Regions from separate parts of the Ruegeria sp. YTSC325 genome, predicted to be linked through region 1. Evidence: riboswitches for the same ligand, from Rfam matches in the RefSeq annotation. Region 1 holds a riboswitch; each other region holds the start of a gene.

Region 1 (5,191 bases):
CGCGCTCGGGTTGCAGTGCGACCAGAACTTTGCTCCGGCGCAGCGCGGTGAAGTGGAAGGCACCATCCGCGAAAGCGGGATCACTCTCGGGCGCACCCCAGACGGTTTGCAGGTCGGTGCGTAGCTGTTCGGGTAGGTCGGCCAGCGCGGCCTGATAGTCGGCAAGGGGCCATGCGATCCGCGCGTCCAACAGAGTTTCAGAAATCGGTTCGGCAGGGGCGGTGTCATAGCCCTCGGCCTGTAGGTCGGACAGCATTGCCTCGGCCGAGGCCAGCGCGTCCAGACCGACCGCATGGGCCATCTGCCAGTCTTTGCCGGGATAGGTGGACAGAACCAGCGCGGGCACCTGATCGGATTTGGGTTTGTCTTGCAAGTTCAGCCAGCCGGTAACACGGTCAAGGATGGCCTCGATCCGTTCCTCTTCGGCCCGGTGGGCAAAGCGGGAATATTCCAGATGCTGGTCGCGCTTGCCCGGCTCCTTGAACGAGGCGATGCCTGCTGAAATCCGCCCGTCCACCTCGGGCAGCACCACATGCATGGCGAGGTCGGCGGGCGAGAGACCGCGTTCCGCTTCGGCCCAGGCTTTGCGGCGCGAAGTGGCCAGTGCGACTTGGAAGACGGGCACATTCGCAGCATCTAAGGGCGAGGTGCCAGACGCGCCTTTGCCTGAGAAGGACGTGGCGTTGATGATCGCGGATGGGGCCAGCGATACGATGGTGTCGCGCAGCCAGTCGGCAGCAGCCGGGGCTTTCAGAGAGGGGGCGAAGAGCCCCACGGCTTCAAATCCACGTGCGCGCAGACTGCGGATTAGGGCGGCCACGGGGGCGGTGTCGGCGGATGTCAGATAAGCGCGGTAGAAGGTGACGAGGATGCGTTTCGCATCCCCGGAAAACGCCTGTTCCGCCGGGATCACGCCGCGGTCCGGGCACCATGCGCCGCAGTCGGGCAAGGACTTGGCGCCCATCACCGGGCCCGCATACAGACCGGCTGCCAATGCCATCTGCGCCAAAGCGGCTTGTGCTGCAACCTCGCCACCGGTGTCGCAAAGATGCGCCAAGCGGCGCAGGGTGGAGACGGGCAGGGTCGAATAGTCATCCAGCCGCGTATCCTCGCGCCCGTCGGCGGGCAGCACGGCCACAGCAATCCCTTTGGTCTGCGCAAGCGATAGAACCTGCTGCAGTCCGTAGGACCAATAGGGCACCCCGCCGATCAGTCGGATCAGGATGCCCTTGGCGCCCTCCAGCGTCTGCTCGACATAGGTATCCACCGAGAGGGGATGTTTCAGTGCCGTCAGATTGGCCAGCCGCAAGGTCGGCATCCGACCCTCGGGCCCGCCGCCGCGATGCCAGCCTGCCGCGAAAGCACCAAGGTCGCTGTCTGAGAACGACAGCACCACCAAATCCGCCGGGCTCTGGCCCAGATCGGTTGGTGTTTCGGATTCCTCTAACCCGTGGCTTTCGCGGAAGACGACGTGCATGGTTTACTCGGCAGCCTCGGTGACGCCCGCGAGGATGTCGCGGATTTCAGCCTCTTTGATGTCGTCATGCTCGGCAATCACCACCAGACGCGAACGGCGCTCTTCGCCGGGCTGCCACGGACGGTCGTACTGATGACGCACGCGCGCGCCCACAGCCTGAACCAGAAGGCGCATTGGCTTGCCCTGAACAGCGGCATAGCCTTTGACGCGCAGGATGTTCAGTTCCTTGGCCAGACGTTCGATTTTCGCGACCAGATCGGCCGGGTCGGTCTGTTCCGGCAGCTCGACGATGATGCTTTCGAAATCATCGTGCTCGTGATCATGGTGGCCATCGTGATGGCTGGGCCGCGCCTCCATGTCATCCTCGGCGGCAGCCTCAAGACCCAGCACGACGCGCACGTCCACAACGCCTTCGGCCACTTCGACGACCGGCAGAGGGCGCGGGGCCTCTGCGGCGATGATCTCTTTGGCTTTGGCGACACCTTCGGGGCCGGCCAGATCAGGCTTGGTCAGCAGGATGATGTCGGCGCAGGAGATCTGATCCTCGAACACCTCGGACAGAGGCGTTTCGTGGTCGATGGAATCGTCGGCCAGACGCTGGGCATCCACCGCCGCGACATTCGGGGCAAAGCGACCGGCGGCAACGGCCTCGGCGTCGGCCAGCGCTATCACGCCGTCAACGGTGATCTTGGATCGGATATCGGGCCAGTCGAACGCTTTCAGCAGCGGCTTGGGCAGCGCCAGACCAGAGGTTTCGATCAGGATATGCTCGGGGCGCGGCTCCAGCGCCATCAGCGCCTCGATCGTGGGGATGAAATCATCGGCCACGGTGCAGCAAATGCAGCCATTGGCCAGTTCCATGATGTTTTCCGCCGGGCAATCGGGGATGGCGCAGGATTTCAGGATATCGCCGTCCACGCCGACATCGCCAAACTCGTTGACCACAACGGCCAGACGCTTGCCCTGCGGGTTCTGCATCAGGTGTCGCACCAGCGTGGTCTTGCCCGAACCCAAAAAGCCGGTGATCACAGTAACGGGGAGTTTTTCCAAAGTGGACATGTCAGGCTCCAATCGGGGGAATACGCGAGGCGCAGTTTTTGCGGAAATGTTCGGGGCGCTCGCGCCATTTGACCAGACCGTCTTCGGTGGCCAGATACTTGGTGGCACCGTCTACGATCACGTCGACATGATCGACTTCGTTCAGGTTCTCATAAACAAAGGTCCAGCGTTCCGGCCCGCCGCGCAGCACGATGGAACAGCCCTGATCGCAATTCGACAGGCATTCAACAGCCTTCAGCGCCACGCCCTCGGGCAGTTCAGCCTGTTCCAACGCCTTGTGCAGCAACGTGCCTGGGCGTTGGGCGTCATCTTCAATGGGTAGGCCGCGGCGGCAGGTGGTGCAAACCAGCAGCTCGACCGGAGCGGTTTCGGTCATGTCTCTCATCCCCCTAAATCCTCATCGTGGGGGACGGGGTTTCATGCGGGTCGTGCGTGACCCGGCACCGGAACACCCCGTCCGGTTTCAATCGCGGGTGCTGGCAGGTCTCCCGGCTTGCGGATTTCAGGGCGGTTACCCTGTCGGATGACCCGCCTTCCCGGCCTTGTTGGCCAGTGGCTTGGGCACCCTCTCCGGTCACGGTCGCGGGGGCGGCTGCGTTTGACGGATGACCCGCTGACGCATTCCCTTTTCATCCATCTGCAGATGGACACCAACGGATCGGACATGCGGCACCGGGCAGGCCCTTGTCAAGCGAGTCGCAAACATCTTTCGCACCTCGGGTTAAAAGCGACCTGACAGCGTCGCTGGGCGGCATGACTTTGGGTGGGGCGGCATGGTGCCATGAACAAAACGACGCCAAAAAAGGAGGTGTATCGCATGAAGGTGGGCTTTATCGGCTTGGGCAATGTGGGCGGCAAACTGTCAGGGTCTTTGCTGCGCAACGGGATCGAACTGACGGTACATGATTTGAACTCTGACCTCGTCGACGGCTTCGTGTCACAGGGGGCCAAGGCCGCCGAAAGCCCGGCCCAGCTGATGCGCGATTGCGACGCGGTTATTACTTGCCTGCCATCGCCTGCCGCTTCGGACGCGGTGATGCAGGAGATGCTGCCTGAGGTCAGCCCCGGCAAAATCTGGATGGAGATGTCCACCACTGATGAAGCTGAAGTCAAGCGATTGGGCGCCCAGGTGATCGAACGTGGCGGCGCAGCGGTAGACTGTCCTGTATCGGGTGGCTGTCATCGCGCCGCGACGGGCAATATCTCGATCTTCGCGGGCTGCGACCGGGCCACATTCGAGCGCATACTGCCCTTTCTGACCACCATGGGCCGACGGGTTCTGCATACCGGTGACCTAGGGACCGCTTCGGTGTTGAAAGTGCTGACCAATTACCTCGCCACCGCCAACCTGATCACCTGCGCAGAAGCACTTGTGACCGCCAAAGCCGCCGGGATGGATCTGAACACCACATACGAGGCAATCAAGATCTCATCCGGGACATCCTTCGTGCATGAAACCGAAAGCCAAGTCATTCTGAACGGCTCGCGGGACATTTCGTTCACGATGGATTTGGTGAAAAAGGACATTGGCCTGTTTCAGGATGTGGCGGACCGGGCGGGGGTGCCGCTCGAGATCAACCCGGTGATGATGCGTATCTTTGACGACGGCATCGCCCGCTATGGCGACCGAGAGTTATCACCTAATATTATCAAGCGGTTGGAAGAGGCCACCGGGCTGGATATCACGGCCCCCGGCTTCCCGTCCGAAATGGAAGACTACGAGCCGGAAGCGTCCGGATACGAGGTTATTCCTCAGGGACGTCGGGCCGAATGACGCAATTGCACTGCGCGAAAACGCTTTGCCCGGCTTGGAAAAGAGGCGGCGAGTGTTGGGCTCGCTGCCACTTTTTCAGGTCACTGAACTACCTGAACCACCGGGGCAACAGTCAATTTGTGTGCGGATAAACCTAAGTATCGTCAATAGACAAACCCTAGGAAAACCTGTTCAGATACTAAGTGCCAATCATGTCGCAAGTTTCGAGCTTGCATTCCCGCGAGCCGCCCGTTTTCCGTAGATCCTGTACTGCCCGCTTGGTTCATGCCTATGCGTTCAGTAGGATTTCGCCTGCTTACTTCGCGATTACAAGGTCGTGCAAGCATGTATGCCAAGTTGCTTTTTTCCAGTCGCACATCGAAAAACGCTTGTGTCTTAGTGAAAGTCAGCGTCCTTTTTTCAGATCAAAGACCGTATTTGTGACTTTCGCTTGAAAGCGGTAAGCCTAACATCAATCGGCGCACGCCAACGCGCGCAGCGTTGCCCTGAGTTCAATGGCGCACTCGGCTATCCAGATTGTCACTTATGGTTTTTAATCCATCCCGGAGGACGTGGGCGTTGCAGAGGGCAACCCAGTAGTTTTCGCTAAAGCAGCGATATTTTTACAGATGTTCGCTTTTGTTATATGGACGGAGGGATTGGCCACCGGGAGTAATAAACGCCATGTCTTGAGAGGGTTAGATAGGATGACAATTTCATCGTAGGTGTGTCCCACTTTGTGTCACACCCGAGCACCACAGGGCTAAGTCAATGATTTAGAATAAAATGGAGGCGAGTACCGGAATCGAACCGGTGTACACGGATTTGCAATCCAGAAAGAACGGTCGCAAAAACAACGCCTTATGGGTGCAAAACACCTCCTGACAAAAAGTGAACAAAAA
Region 2 (5,191 bases), on a different contig from region 1:
GCCCAGACTTTTGACCGAGCCGCGCACGAATAGCCGCGCCTCGTACAATGAAACCCCCAGCGCGTCGCCCGCATCACCGCAGACCACCAGCGTCCCCGCTTGCGCCATGAAGGCGGACATATGGCCGATATTGCCATGCACCACAATGTCGATCCCCTTCATGGAAATCCCGCAGCGCGAGCTGGCATTGCCCTTGATCACCAACAACCCGCCATGGCCCGTGGCCCCGGCATATTGACTGGCATCGCCTTCAACGATCACAGTGCCCGACATCATGTTCTCGGCCACGCCAGGCCCAACAGAGCCTTCGACCCGAACGGTCGCCTGCTGGTTCATCCCCGCGCAGTAATAGCCGGTTGAGCCTTTGACCGTGACCTCAATCGGGGCATCCAGACCGACAGCGATGGCATGGCTGCCCTTGGGGTTCTGAACCTGCCACTGGGTCTGGTTTGTCTCGGTGCTTTGGGCCTGAAGGGCGGCGTTCAGCCCGCGCAGGCCCTGTTCGGCAACATCATAGCTCTGCATTTTAGTGGCTCCAGAAATAGACGGTTGCGGGTTCGGGTTCCCAGACGCGGGCATCCTCGATTCCCGGCAGGTTGACCAAGGCGCGATACTCGCTGCCAAAGGCCACATATTGATCGGTCTCGGCCATTACCGCCGGTTTGCAGGCGATGGGGTCGCGAACCACGCCGAACCCATCCTTGGTGCCGACCACAAAGGTAAAGAACCCGTCGAGATCCTCAAGGCTGCTTTCCAGCGCCTCACCCAGAGTGGCCCCGTTTTGCATTTTCCATGTCAGATAGGCCGCGCCGACCTCGGTATCGTTCATGGATTCGATCCGCACGCCCTCGCGCATCAGTTTGCGGCGCAGGGCGTTGTGGTTGGACAGCGATCCGTTATGCACCAAGCACTGATCCGCGCCGGTGTTGAACGGGTGCGCCCCTTCTGTGGTGACGGCGGATTCAGTGGCCATGCGTGTATGGCCAATCCCGTGGCTGCCGGACATCGAGGTCAATTGGAACCGCTCCGCCACCTCTCGAGGCAATCCAACTTCTTTATAAATTTCGATCGCATCGCCATCGGACATGATCCGTAGGCCAGGGCGCAATTCCCTCAGGGCCTGCCGCGCAGCGCTGACTTTGTCGTTGGCCACGCTCAGAACCGCATGAGTGTCATTGCGGCCCAAGCTGACGGGGCTGGTCAAGACGTCGGCCAAATCTTCGGCCAGAGTCTGAAAATCCGCGTCCGGATTGTCGGATTGCACGGTGAGCTTTGCCTGATCTCCGACAGGTCCATAAATCGCGATCCCGGCGCTGTCCGGGCCGCGATCTGTCATTGTGATCAGCATATCTGTCAGCATCGCGCCCAATTGAGGCTCGAGCGTTTTGTCCTTCAAAAAAAGGCCGACAATTCCACACATGTGTCAGCTTCTCCTGTGTTGAGTTGGGCAGACGCTAACACCTGAACTTCAGGTTATCAACAAAGGGAAATTAATATTCATAAGGGGAATATTTTCGGCTATCTATTTCCCCCGCATTCAAAAATCACGGAGAGCAACCCCGCAAAACCTCAGCAGCGGTTTATCAATCGCCGAATCGTGACTAACGCGTCTGCGGATATGAGATGATCGACAGGTAGCGGGCTGGCAGTTTGCGCAGCAACTCGGGTCCATGCGGTGCGTCCGCATCAAAGAACAACGTATCACCCGGCTCCAGCAGGTAAATTTGATCGCCGTGTCTGTAATCGACTTCGCCTTCAAGCATGTAGAGCATTTCAATCCCGTCATGCTGGAACGTCGGGAAAGTGTCGGACTCTTCCGTCAGCGTGATCAGATAGGGTTCGACCACAACACCACTGGCATTAGACCCCATATGACCCAAAAGGCTGTATTGATGGCCTGCGCGTGTCCCGGCTCTCTCTGTTTCAACGCCCTTTCCCGCTTTGGTGTGGGTTGCGTTTCGGGTTTCTTCATATCTGCGGAAAAATGCAGTGATCGGTGTGCTCAGAGCATTGGCCAGCGATTGTAGCGTCGTCAATGAAGGCGATGTGTAGCCGTTTTCGATTTTTGACAGCATACTGATGGATAACCCGGTCAGCCCCGACAATTCCGCAATTGTCACGCCCTGCTGCAACCTCAACGCGCGGATTTCACGACCGATCGCCGTTTCGAGGTTCTTTTCACCGGGGTCCCTGACCTTGTGGGGATCCTGAGAAAACTGAGGTTTGGACCTATCGTTTGATGCTTTCACCAACCTATCCTTAACGCCTTTCGCTTCGTCGTTATCGCCTGCAATTTTCTTGAAAGGAAACATATTTTCAAAACTACATTCCTGCGCAACCTCCGGTGATTTGTGTTGACCGGCGATCTGATCTCGGGCAGTGACGCATTTGATGGTTCCCTGGGGCATGCTCCAGCGGTGAAAAGGGAATACGGTGAGGTTTAAGTGCCAAGTCCGTAACTGCCCCCGCAACTGTAGGCGGTGAGCGAAGCCAATATCCCACTGACGTGAATAATGTCGGGAAGGGTGGCCAAGCCTCGACCCGCAAGTCAGGAGACCTGCCATCGCAACCGAAACCAACCCGGGGCGGGGCGTCCTGGAAGGAGGCTTGATGGTACCTCGTACGCCTTTATGCGCGACCGCGTTTCAGTACGGCCCCAGGGGCCGTGGAACAGACGCTTGATGGCCGAGCCCACTGATCATTTTGTTCTGATCTGCGCGACCTGTCAGGGTTTGGAGGCAGCGCAGCACATTGCGGATGCCTTGTGCCCTGAATTGCCTGCGGGTTTCGCAGTGCGCACAGTAGACTGTATGGCTGGATGCGATCACCCGGTCACTGTCGGATTTCAGGCCCTAGGAAAAGCCCAATACCTGTTTGGTGATATCGGCACCGAGCAAGAGCTGAATGCTCTTGCCCAATTCGCCGCGCAATACCTGGGCAGCGCAACTGGTTGGACAAAGGCCACAGACAGGCCGGCGCCTCTGATAACCAAGACATTGGCGCGCATGCCGGCGTTGGCTGTTCGAGGAGCTCGATGATGACCAGACCCTTCCTGCAGGCGCGTGGTGTAGCCTACTATTCTTTTCACGGTGACGTTCTGTTGCAAGACATCTCGTTCGACCTTGAAGAGGGGTCGGTTCTGGCCATTGCCGGTCCGAATGGCGCTGGCAAAACCACTCTGCTGAACTTACTTTGTGGCGCTGAAGCTCTGTCCGAAGGCGACGTTCTGGTGCAAGAGCAGAGCTTGAAGACACTGTCAGCGACGGAGCGCGCCCGAAAAATTGCCGTCGTCAGTCAGCAGGAATATCCCGATGGGCGCTTGCATCTGCGTGACTATGTGGCACTTGGGCAAATTCCAATTCGCTCGGACCGCTCCTCTGAAGATCACGCAAACGACTTGACGCGAATTCTGGACCTGACCGGCCTTTTGGAGCTTGCCGACAAGCGCATGGCAGTGTTGTCGGGTGGCGAACGTCAGCGCGCCCATATCGCGCGTGCGCTGGCGCAGAACCCTACTCTTCTGTTTTTGGACGAACCGACGAACCATTTGGATCCCGACGCCAAAGGGCGGATGTTGTCGCTGGTCGCTGGACTGGGGATAACCGTCATAATGATTGTCCATGACATTGTCATGATCCCCGAATTCGCCACCCATGTCGCGTTGATGAAATCTACCCGGCTGACCGGGTTTGGCCCTGTTTCCGAGGTCCTGACGACTCAACATGTGCGCGACACGTTCGGCGTCGACTACTTATTCTTTCAGCACGACGGTCGGATGATCCCCGCGCTGGACATACGAAAAACCACTGTTTCCCAACCCTCCAGGAGATTTCCAAAATGAAACATATCTTGTCCGTGGCTCTGGTTATGGCCATGGCGAGCGGTGTTGCTGCGCATGAAGTGACCGTAGACAATTGTGGTGAACCGCTGGTGTTTGAAACCCAGCCCGAACGGTTGGTCGTACATGACATGAACATGACCGACATGGCCTTTGCGCTGGGTCTGCAAGACAAAATCGTCGGCCTCACGGGCATCACCGGCTGGTACAAAACCAGTCCTGAATTCGACACGCTACGTGGAGATATCCCCGAACTGGCACCGAAATATCCATCGGTGGAAAATATTGTCGCGGTAGAACCCGATCTGTTCTTCGCCGGCTGGTACTATGGAATGCGTCCCGGTGGTGATGTAACGCCAGAAACACTTGCCCCGTTCGGGATCAAAACCATGATCCTGACTGAAAGCTGCGTTCATCTGCATAAAGACCGCCCCGAGGCCAGCATGGACCTTTTGTTTGACGACATTCTGCGGCTGGGCAAAGTCATGCATGTCGAAGACAAGGCCGAAGCGCTTGTATCTGGTTGGAAGGATGAACTGACCGCAATCGAGGCACAAACCGCAGACTTACCGAAACCTCGAGTGTTTCTGTTGGATGGCCCGGCGGACGCTCCGTTCACTGCTGGGAAATACGCAATCCCCAACGCTATGATAGCAGCGGCGGGTGGTCTCAACGTTACCCGTGATATGGACACAAGCTGGGGTCGCACGTCATGGGAAACCGTGGCAGCCGCGAACCCTGAGTTTTTAGTGCTGTTGGATTATCAAACCGGAAACGGAGCGGCGGATACGTTCAGGTTTCTGCAAGAACATCCTGTTATGTCACAAACCGACGCGGTCAAAAACGAGCGCTGGATCGGTTTGCGGTACGAAGAATTGACGCCGGGACCGGCCAACATTCAGGCCATCGCAAAATTGGCAGCAGCCATGCGCACGGGTCTGAACTGAATTGGGCCGTCTGGGGCTGACACTTTTGATGGGGGTGGCCATTCTGGCCGCCCTTGTTCTGGTTTCGACAATCTACGGAACCACATCCATTCCTCTGTCCGATACGGTCTCAGCTATTCTGCTCAGCGCTGGTGTGATCGAGGGAGACATGTCACCACTTCACCGCATCGTCTTCGACCTGCGCCTGCCCCGCGCGCTTTTTGCCGCCGTGATCGGCGCTGGTCTCGGAGTTGTTGGAGTTGTGCTGCAAACGACTACGCGAAACGATCTGGCCGACCCGTTCCTGTTCGGTCTTTCCTCTGGTGCGGCGGCGGGGGCAGTGTTCGTCATTACGGTGACTGGTGACATACTGGGGTTCTGGACTTTGCCGATAGCAGCATTTTGTGGGGGTCTCGTGGCCTCGGGC
Region 3 (5,191 bases), on a different contig from region 1:
TTCGCCGACAACCATCAGATTGTTCAGTTCTTCCTGCATGTCGGTCATCTTGGTCTGCAGATCCTGCGCGGATTTCATCATCTTGGCCATATCGCCCAGACCGCCGAGTCCTTTAAGCATTACGTTTTCTCCTGCTAATCGGTTTGTCGCCTAGATACGGACAGCGCCCGTGCGGCACAAGGGGGCAGTGCCCTCCCGCCCGTCGTCGCGGTCTTTTGCAAGACCTCTCCTCCCGTTGGGCCCGGCAGAGCGCGGGCAACGCCCGCGCTCTGCCGGGCCCAAGGTCGCTCAGGGGTATCGGCGTCAGCCGACGGCCCGTGGCGGGCGCGGGAGGGTTAGTCCTCCTCGAACGGGTCCCATTCGTCTTCGACCTCGGGCAGGGCTTCGGTTTCGACCTTGGCGGCGCGTTCTTCGGGGGTTTCGATGCGTTTGATCTTGGCTTTGGGGAATTGAGCCAGCACCGCCTGCACCAGCGGGTGCTGTTCGGCCTCGGCCTTTAACGCCAGATCGGCGGCATCTCGGATTTCGGCGATGGTTGCCGCCTCACCGTTGGCCACAATGGTCACCGCCCAGCGGTTGCCGGTCCAGCGTTGTAGTGCGGTACCCATGCGGGCGGCCAGATCGGTTGGGGCTGAATCTGTTGGCGTGAACTCGATCCGACCGGGTTGGTAAGACACCATCCGGACGCCGTTTTCGACCTCAACCAGCAGTTTCACATCCCGGTTGGTACGGATCAGTTCGACCACATGTTCAAAACTCGGGTAGCGGGCCAATGCCGTTTGCACATCCTGCGCCAGTGCGGCCGTGGGCGCTCCGGGCCCGCCGCGAATGGGCGGCGCATAAGTGGAGGCCACCGGGGCCTGCGCGGCGTGTGATGATGCGGTCATTCCGCCGCCGGGCCCGCCGTTTGGCGGTGGGGGAGGCGCGTCTTGCAACCGTTTGATCAGTTCTTCTGGGCTGGGCAGGTCAGACACATGGGTCAGGCGGATCACGGCCATCTCGGCGGCCATCATGGCGTTGGGCGCGGCTGAGACTTCCTCGAGCGCTTTCAACAACATCTGCCACATGCGGGTCAGGACCCGCATCGGCAGGGCCTCGGCCATTTGCTGACCCCGCGCGCGTTCATCTGGGGGCACAGTCGGGTCTTCAGCGGCATCCGGCGTGATCTTTACCACCGACACCCAATGAGTGATCTCGGCCAGATCGCGCAGCACGGCCAGCGGGTCGGCGCCTTCGGCATATTGTGCGCCAAGTTCGGTCAGCGCCCCGGCGGCATCGCCACGCAGGATCATGTCCATCAGGTCCAGCACTCGGCCCCGGTCGGCCAGACCCAGCATCGCACGCACCTGATCGGCGCTGGTTTCCCCGGCGCCGTGTGAAATCGCCTGATCCAGAAGAGAGGTCGCATCGCGGGCTGAACCCTCGGCGGCGCGGGTGATTAGTGCCATCGCGTCTTCGGCGATCTGTGCGCCTTCGGCATCGGCGATCTTGCGCAGCAGGCCGATCATGTCCTCGGGCTCGATCCGTCGCAGGTCAAAGCGCTGACATCGGGACAGGACCGTCACCGGCACTTTGCGAATCTCGGTGGTGGCAAAGATAAACTTCACATGCTCGGGCGGTTCCTCAAGCGTCTTGAGCAGCGCGTTGAAGGCGCTGGTCGACAGCATGTGGACCTCGTCGATGATGTAAATCTTGTAGCGGGCCGAGGCCGCGCGATAGCGGACGCTGTCGATGATCTCGCGAATATCGTTCACACCGGTCCGGCTGGCGGCGTCCATCTCCATCACGTCCACATGGCGACCTTCCATGATCGCCACACAATGTTCGCACTGGCCGCAGGGTTCGGTCGTCGGTTTGCCCTCGCCATCGGGGCCGATGCAGTTCATGCCTTTGGCGATGATCCGGGCCGTGGTGGTTTTGCCGGTGCCGCGAATGCCGGTCATGATAAAGGCTTGCGCGATCCGATCCGCCTCGAACGCGTTTTTCAGCGTGCGTACCATGGCCTCCTGCCCGACCAGATCGGCAAAGGTTTCAGGGCGGTATTTACGGGCAAGAACCTGATAGGCGGGGCTGGGCGTGTCGGTCATATCTGCTCTGTCGGATTCGGGTTCCGACGCAGCCTAGAGACCCCCGCCGCCCGCGTCCACCGCCGCCTTGGGGGAAATTCGGTTTGCAGGTCAGTTTGCACAGCATAGAAGCTATGTGGAAAGGAGGCCGGGGATGGAGCCATTTGCAATTCACGTGGTCGAGGTCGGGGCCGGTCATTTCGCGCTGTCGCCGCTGCCGGGGCGCGCGGGGGAGTATGCGCGGGATTTGGATATCATTCGCCGCTGGCGGCCCGATCTTGTGATTTCGATGACCACAAGCTCCGAGATGGAGCAGACCGGAGCGGGAAAACTGGGAGATGACCTGCACGCCGAGGGCATAACCTGGACGCACCTGCCGATTGAAGATTTTGGCGCGCCGTCGCCGGACACCGAGGCCGCGTGGCCCCGGATCAGCCAGTCTGCCGCGCATATTCTGGCGCGTGGAGGGCGGGTGCTGGTGCATTGCCGGGGCGGGTGCGGGCGGTCGGGCATGATCGCCCTGCGGCTTATGGTCGAACAGGGCATCGCGTCCGACGCGGCGTTGCGCCGCCTGCGCGCCGTGCGGCCCTGTGCGGTTGAAACCGACGGGCAGATGCGTTGGGCAACCTGCGCGCCGGACTGAGTTACAGCGCCAGATGCTGCTGGGGCTGTGCTGGTTGCGCCGGGGCCAGCTCTGACACTTCAAGCATGGCACAGGGCGGCACTGGCAACTGGCCGGCCGGACGGGCCGCAGCATCGGGGCCGAACAGCATATCCGCATAACCATCCAACGCGTCGAGCGAGGCGTCCGTGCTAGTGCCGCAGAAGATGCGAATTTGATCTTTCTGGGCGCGGAATCGGGCGATGCAGCCCTGTGGGCAATGGCCCAGCTCTCCGCTGCCGTCCAACGCGAAGTCATCCGACGTGGCAGGCACTGCGGATTCCATCGCCTGCACAATAGCCCGTGCCATCTGCGCCAGAGCCGGGCAGGTCTTGCCGGTTTTCTGACATAGGGTTGCACTGAATTGGTGCGTTTTTGTCTTCCAGATCATAATGCGCCCTCCGCGCGGGGAACGGGGCGTAGATCAGGTGTGACAGCGCGCTGACAATCCCGCCCGGATACCCCGCCCGAGTTACAGTTTTGCTTTGATGGCAGGTCTCCTGACTTGCGGGTCATAGCGTTGCCGACCTTCCCAGCCTTGCGGGCCAGTGGTATTTCGGCATTGCTCACCGCTTACAGTTGCGGGGGCAGTCGCGGCATTGGATCGTTCCGGCATGACCGGGCAGAACCGCACCGTGTTCCCTTTTCATCTTGTCCCGACACGGGACAAGAACCATCACGCCATCGCTAGCGGTTGAGCGGGCTTTGAGTCAAGCGGGCGCGCGCGCAAAGTGGACGTTTGGTCATCTTGATGCGCCCTTGACTCAGCCCGGCCAAAGAAGTGGGGATAAGGGGTGAACCGAACAGTTCAGATCAGGTGAGCAACGCTATGCTGGATGATACACCCCCCGTCCTGACCGAGGATTTTCGGTTTTCTGCCGGTTCGGCAATGCTGTCGGCGCGCCTGTACCGGCCCGTGACTGATCCCAAAGTCGCCGTGGTTGTACATGGTGCGACCGGTGTCCCGAGGGATTACTATCAGCATTTCGCGAATTGGCTGGCAGCGGATCAGGGGATCGCCTGCCTGACCTACGACTATCGTGACTTTGGCCACTCACTGACCGGATTACTGCAGGAATCGCGGGTAAAGATGGCGGATTGGGCGCTGACCGACATGCCTGCCGCCAGAGCGGAAATGCGCCAGCGTTACCCACACGCAGAACACTGGAGCATAGGGCACTCGGTCGGAGGGATGTTGGGGCCAATACAACCTGATATCGACCATATAGATCGCATGATCTGTGTGTGTTCGGGGCTGGTGACAATCAGTGATCACCCTTGGCCTTATCGCGCGTTGGCGTCCTTGTTCTGGTATGGACATGTTCCGCTGGCGGTAAAAACAGTTGGATACCTGCCAGGAAAGGCAGTGGGATTTGGGGCCGACCTGCCTGCATCGGTTTACTGGCAGTGGCGCAAGTGGTGCACGGCACCCCAAAATTATCTGCCAGAAATCGGAAAAACGCTACCTGCCGCAACCTGGGCAGAGAAAGGCAAACCGGTCGATCTGTTCACTTTCGAGGACGACCAGATGGTTCCGCCCGAAGCCGTTTGGCGGTTGGCAGATCTGTACGGCTCCAGCGCTCGGCGTCATGTGCTGTCGCCGCAGGAATTCGGACTTAAGGACATTGGCCATATCGGCGCGTTCGCGCGTCGCAACGCGTCCCTATGGCCGCGCTTGATCGCATAAGTGCTGCGTGTCTAAACCGGTCAAAACTGTCGGGGATGAAGTGAGAGGTTGGACATCGACCCAAGCGGGGCTCGTTGTGGCTGCTTCCTTCCGGACCTGACCAGGTTGGCGAGGCGCTCGCCCGCGCCAACCTCTCAACGGTGGATATAGGCATTTGGTTCATGCTTGGCAACCCGTCAGAGGGAGAGCTGAATATTCAGAAAACCTTTCGCATCCGGACCGATGACTTTGGCGCGGTAGCGTGCCAGTTCTTCCAGGTGTTGGTCAGCGGCCGCTCCGGTTTTCACAAGCGCATGGGCACCGGGTATGGGTGACAACCGAAAAGGCTGGAGTGCCTCTTCCAAAGGGTCCATCGGTAAGACGCCCGACAGGTAATCCCGTACAATATGTTGAATCGGAAGGACCGGCAGAGGAATTCGGGTCGCGTTTTCGGAAAACGGGAAATTCCCGCCTCCGTTGGCGCGATAGTTGTTCAACGCGACAACAAAGCGCTGATCTGTGTCGATAGGGCGGCCGTTGAATCGCAATCCGCGAACCCGATGGCTGTTGGGATGAAGTATTGCGCCACCTGCGTCAAACCGCGCCGGAGATGCTAGATCTAGTGCGTAAGTTAACCCGTGTAGCACGTCAAAATTATGTCCGGCGCGATTCGTATCCACAAGGTCCGATTGTTCACCCGGCCGCATCTGGTTCAGCACGCCAGCGGACATTTCCAGCCAATCCTTGATTTCAGTGCCCGAGACAATGACGGCCTGCATCTCGTTCGGAAACACGTTC

What was found. A riboswitch is a leader RNA that binds a small molecule or an ion and turns the genes downstream of it on or off. The one in region 1 is predicted to bind cobalamin.
Region 2: another riboswitch for cobalamin. It lies ahead of AC2FF7_RS21475 (DUF1636 family protein); the one in region 1 lies ahead of AC2FF7_RS14860 (DUF1636 family protein).
Region 3: another riboswitch for cobalamin. It lies ahead of AC2FF7_RS10530 (hypothetical protein); the one in region 1 lies ahead of AC2FF7_RS14860 (DUF1636 family protein).

What each region holds. Positions count from the first base shown of each region.
Region 1 is NZ_JBXWLY010000010.1:28,158-33,348, reverse strand. Features, by position in the region: gene cobN (cobaltochelatase subunit CobN) at 1-1,477, opposite strand, end outside; gene cobW (cobalamin biosynthesis protein CobW) at 1,481-2,536, opposite strand; gene AC2FF7_RS14860 (DUF1636 family protein) at 2,538-2,912, opposite strand; cobalamin riboswitch at 2,998-3,206, opposite strand; gene AC2FF7_RS14855 (NAD(P)-dependent oxidoreductase) at 3,318-4,310, shown strand.
Region 2 is NZ_JBXWLY010000024.1:17,604-22,794, forward strand. Features, by position in the region: gene AC2FF7_RS21460 (protein GlxC) at 1-525, opposite strand, end outside; gene AC2FF7_RS21465 (class II glutamine amidotransferase) at 527-1,420, opposite strand; gene AC2FF7_RS21470 (helix-turn-helix domain-containing protein) at 1,602-2,249, opposite strand; cobalamin riboswitch at 2,376-2,579, shown strand; gene AC2FF7_RS21475 (DUF1636 family protein) at 2,682-3,038, shown strand; gene AC2FF7_RS21480 (ABC transporter ATP-binding protein) at 3,038-3,841, shown strand; gene AC2FF7_RS21485 (ABC transporter substrate-binding protein) at 3,838-4,785, shown strand; gene AC2FF7_RS21490 (FecCD family ABC transporter permease) at 4,787-5,191, shown strand, end outside.
Region 3 is NZ_JBXWLY010000006.1:48,101-53,291, reverse strand. Features, by position in the region: gene AC2FF7_RS10545 (YbaB/EbfC family nucleoid-associated protein) at 1-120, opposite strand, end outside; gene AC2FF7_RS10540 (DNA polymerase III subunit gamma/tau) at 336-2,087, opposite strand; gene AC2FF7_RS10535 (protein-tyrosine phosphatase family protein) at 2,221-2,709, shown strand; gene AC2FF7_RS10530 (hypothetical protein) at 2,711-3,118, opposite strand; cobalamin riboswitch at 3,201-3,420, opposite strand; gene AC2FF7_RS10525 (alpha/beta hydrolase family protein) at 3,557-4,414, shown strand; RNA gene ffs (signal recognition particle sRNA small type) at 4,453-4,551, opposite strand; gene AC2FF7_RS10515 (bifunctional 2',3'-cyclic-nucleotide 2'-phosphodiesterase/3'-nucleotidase) at 4,591-5,191, opposite strand, start outside.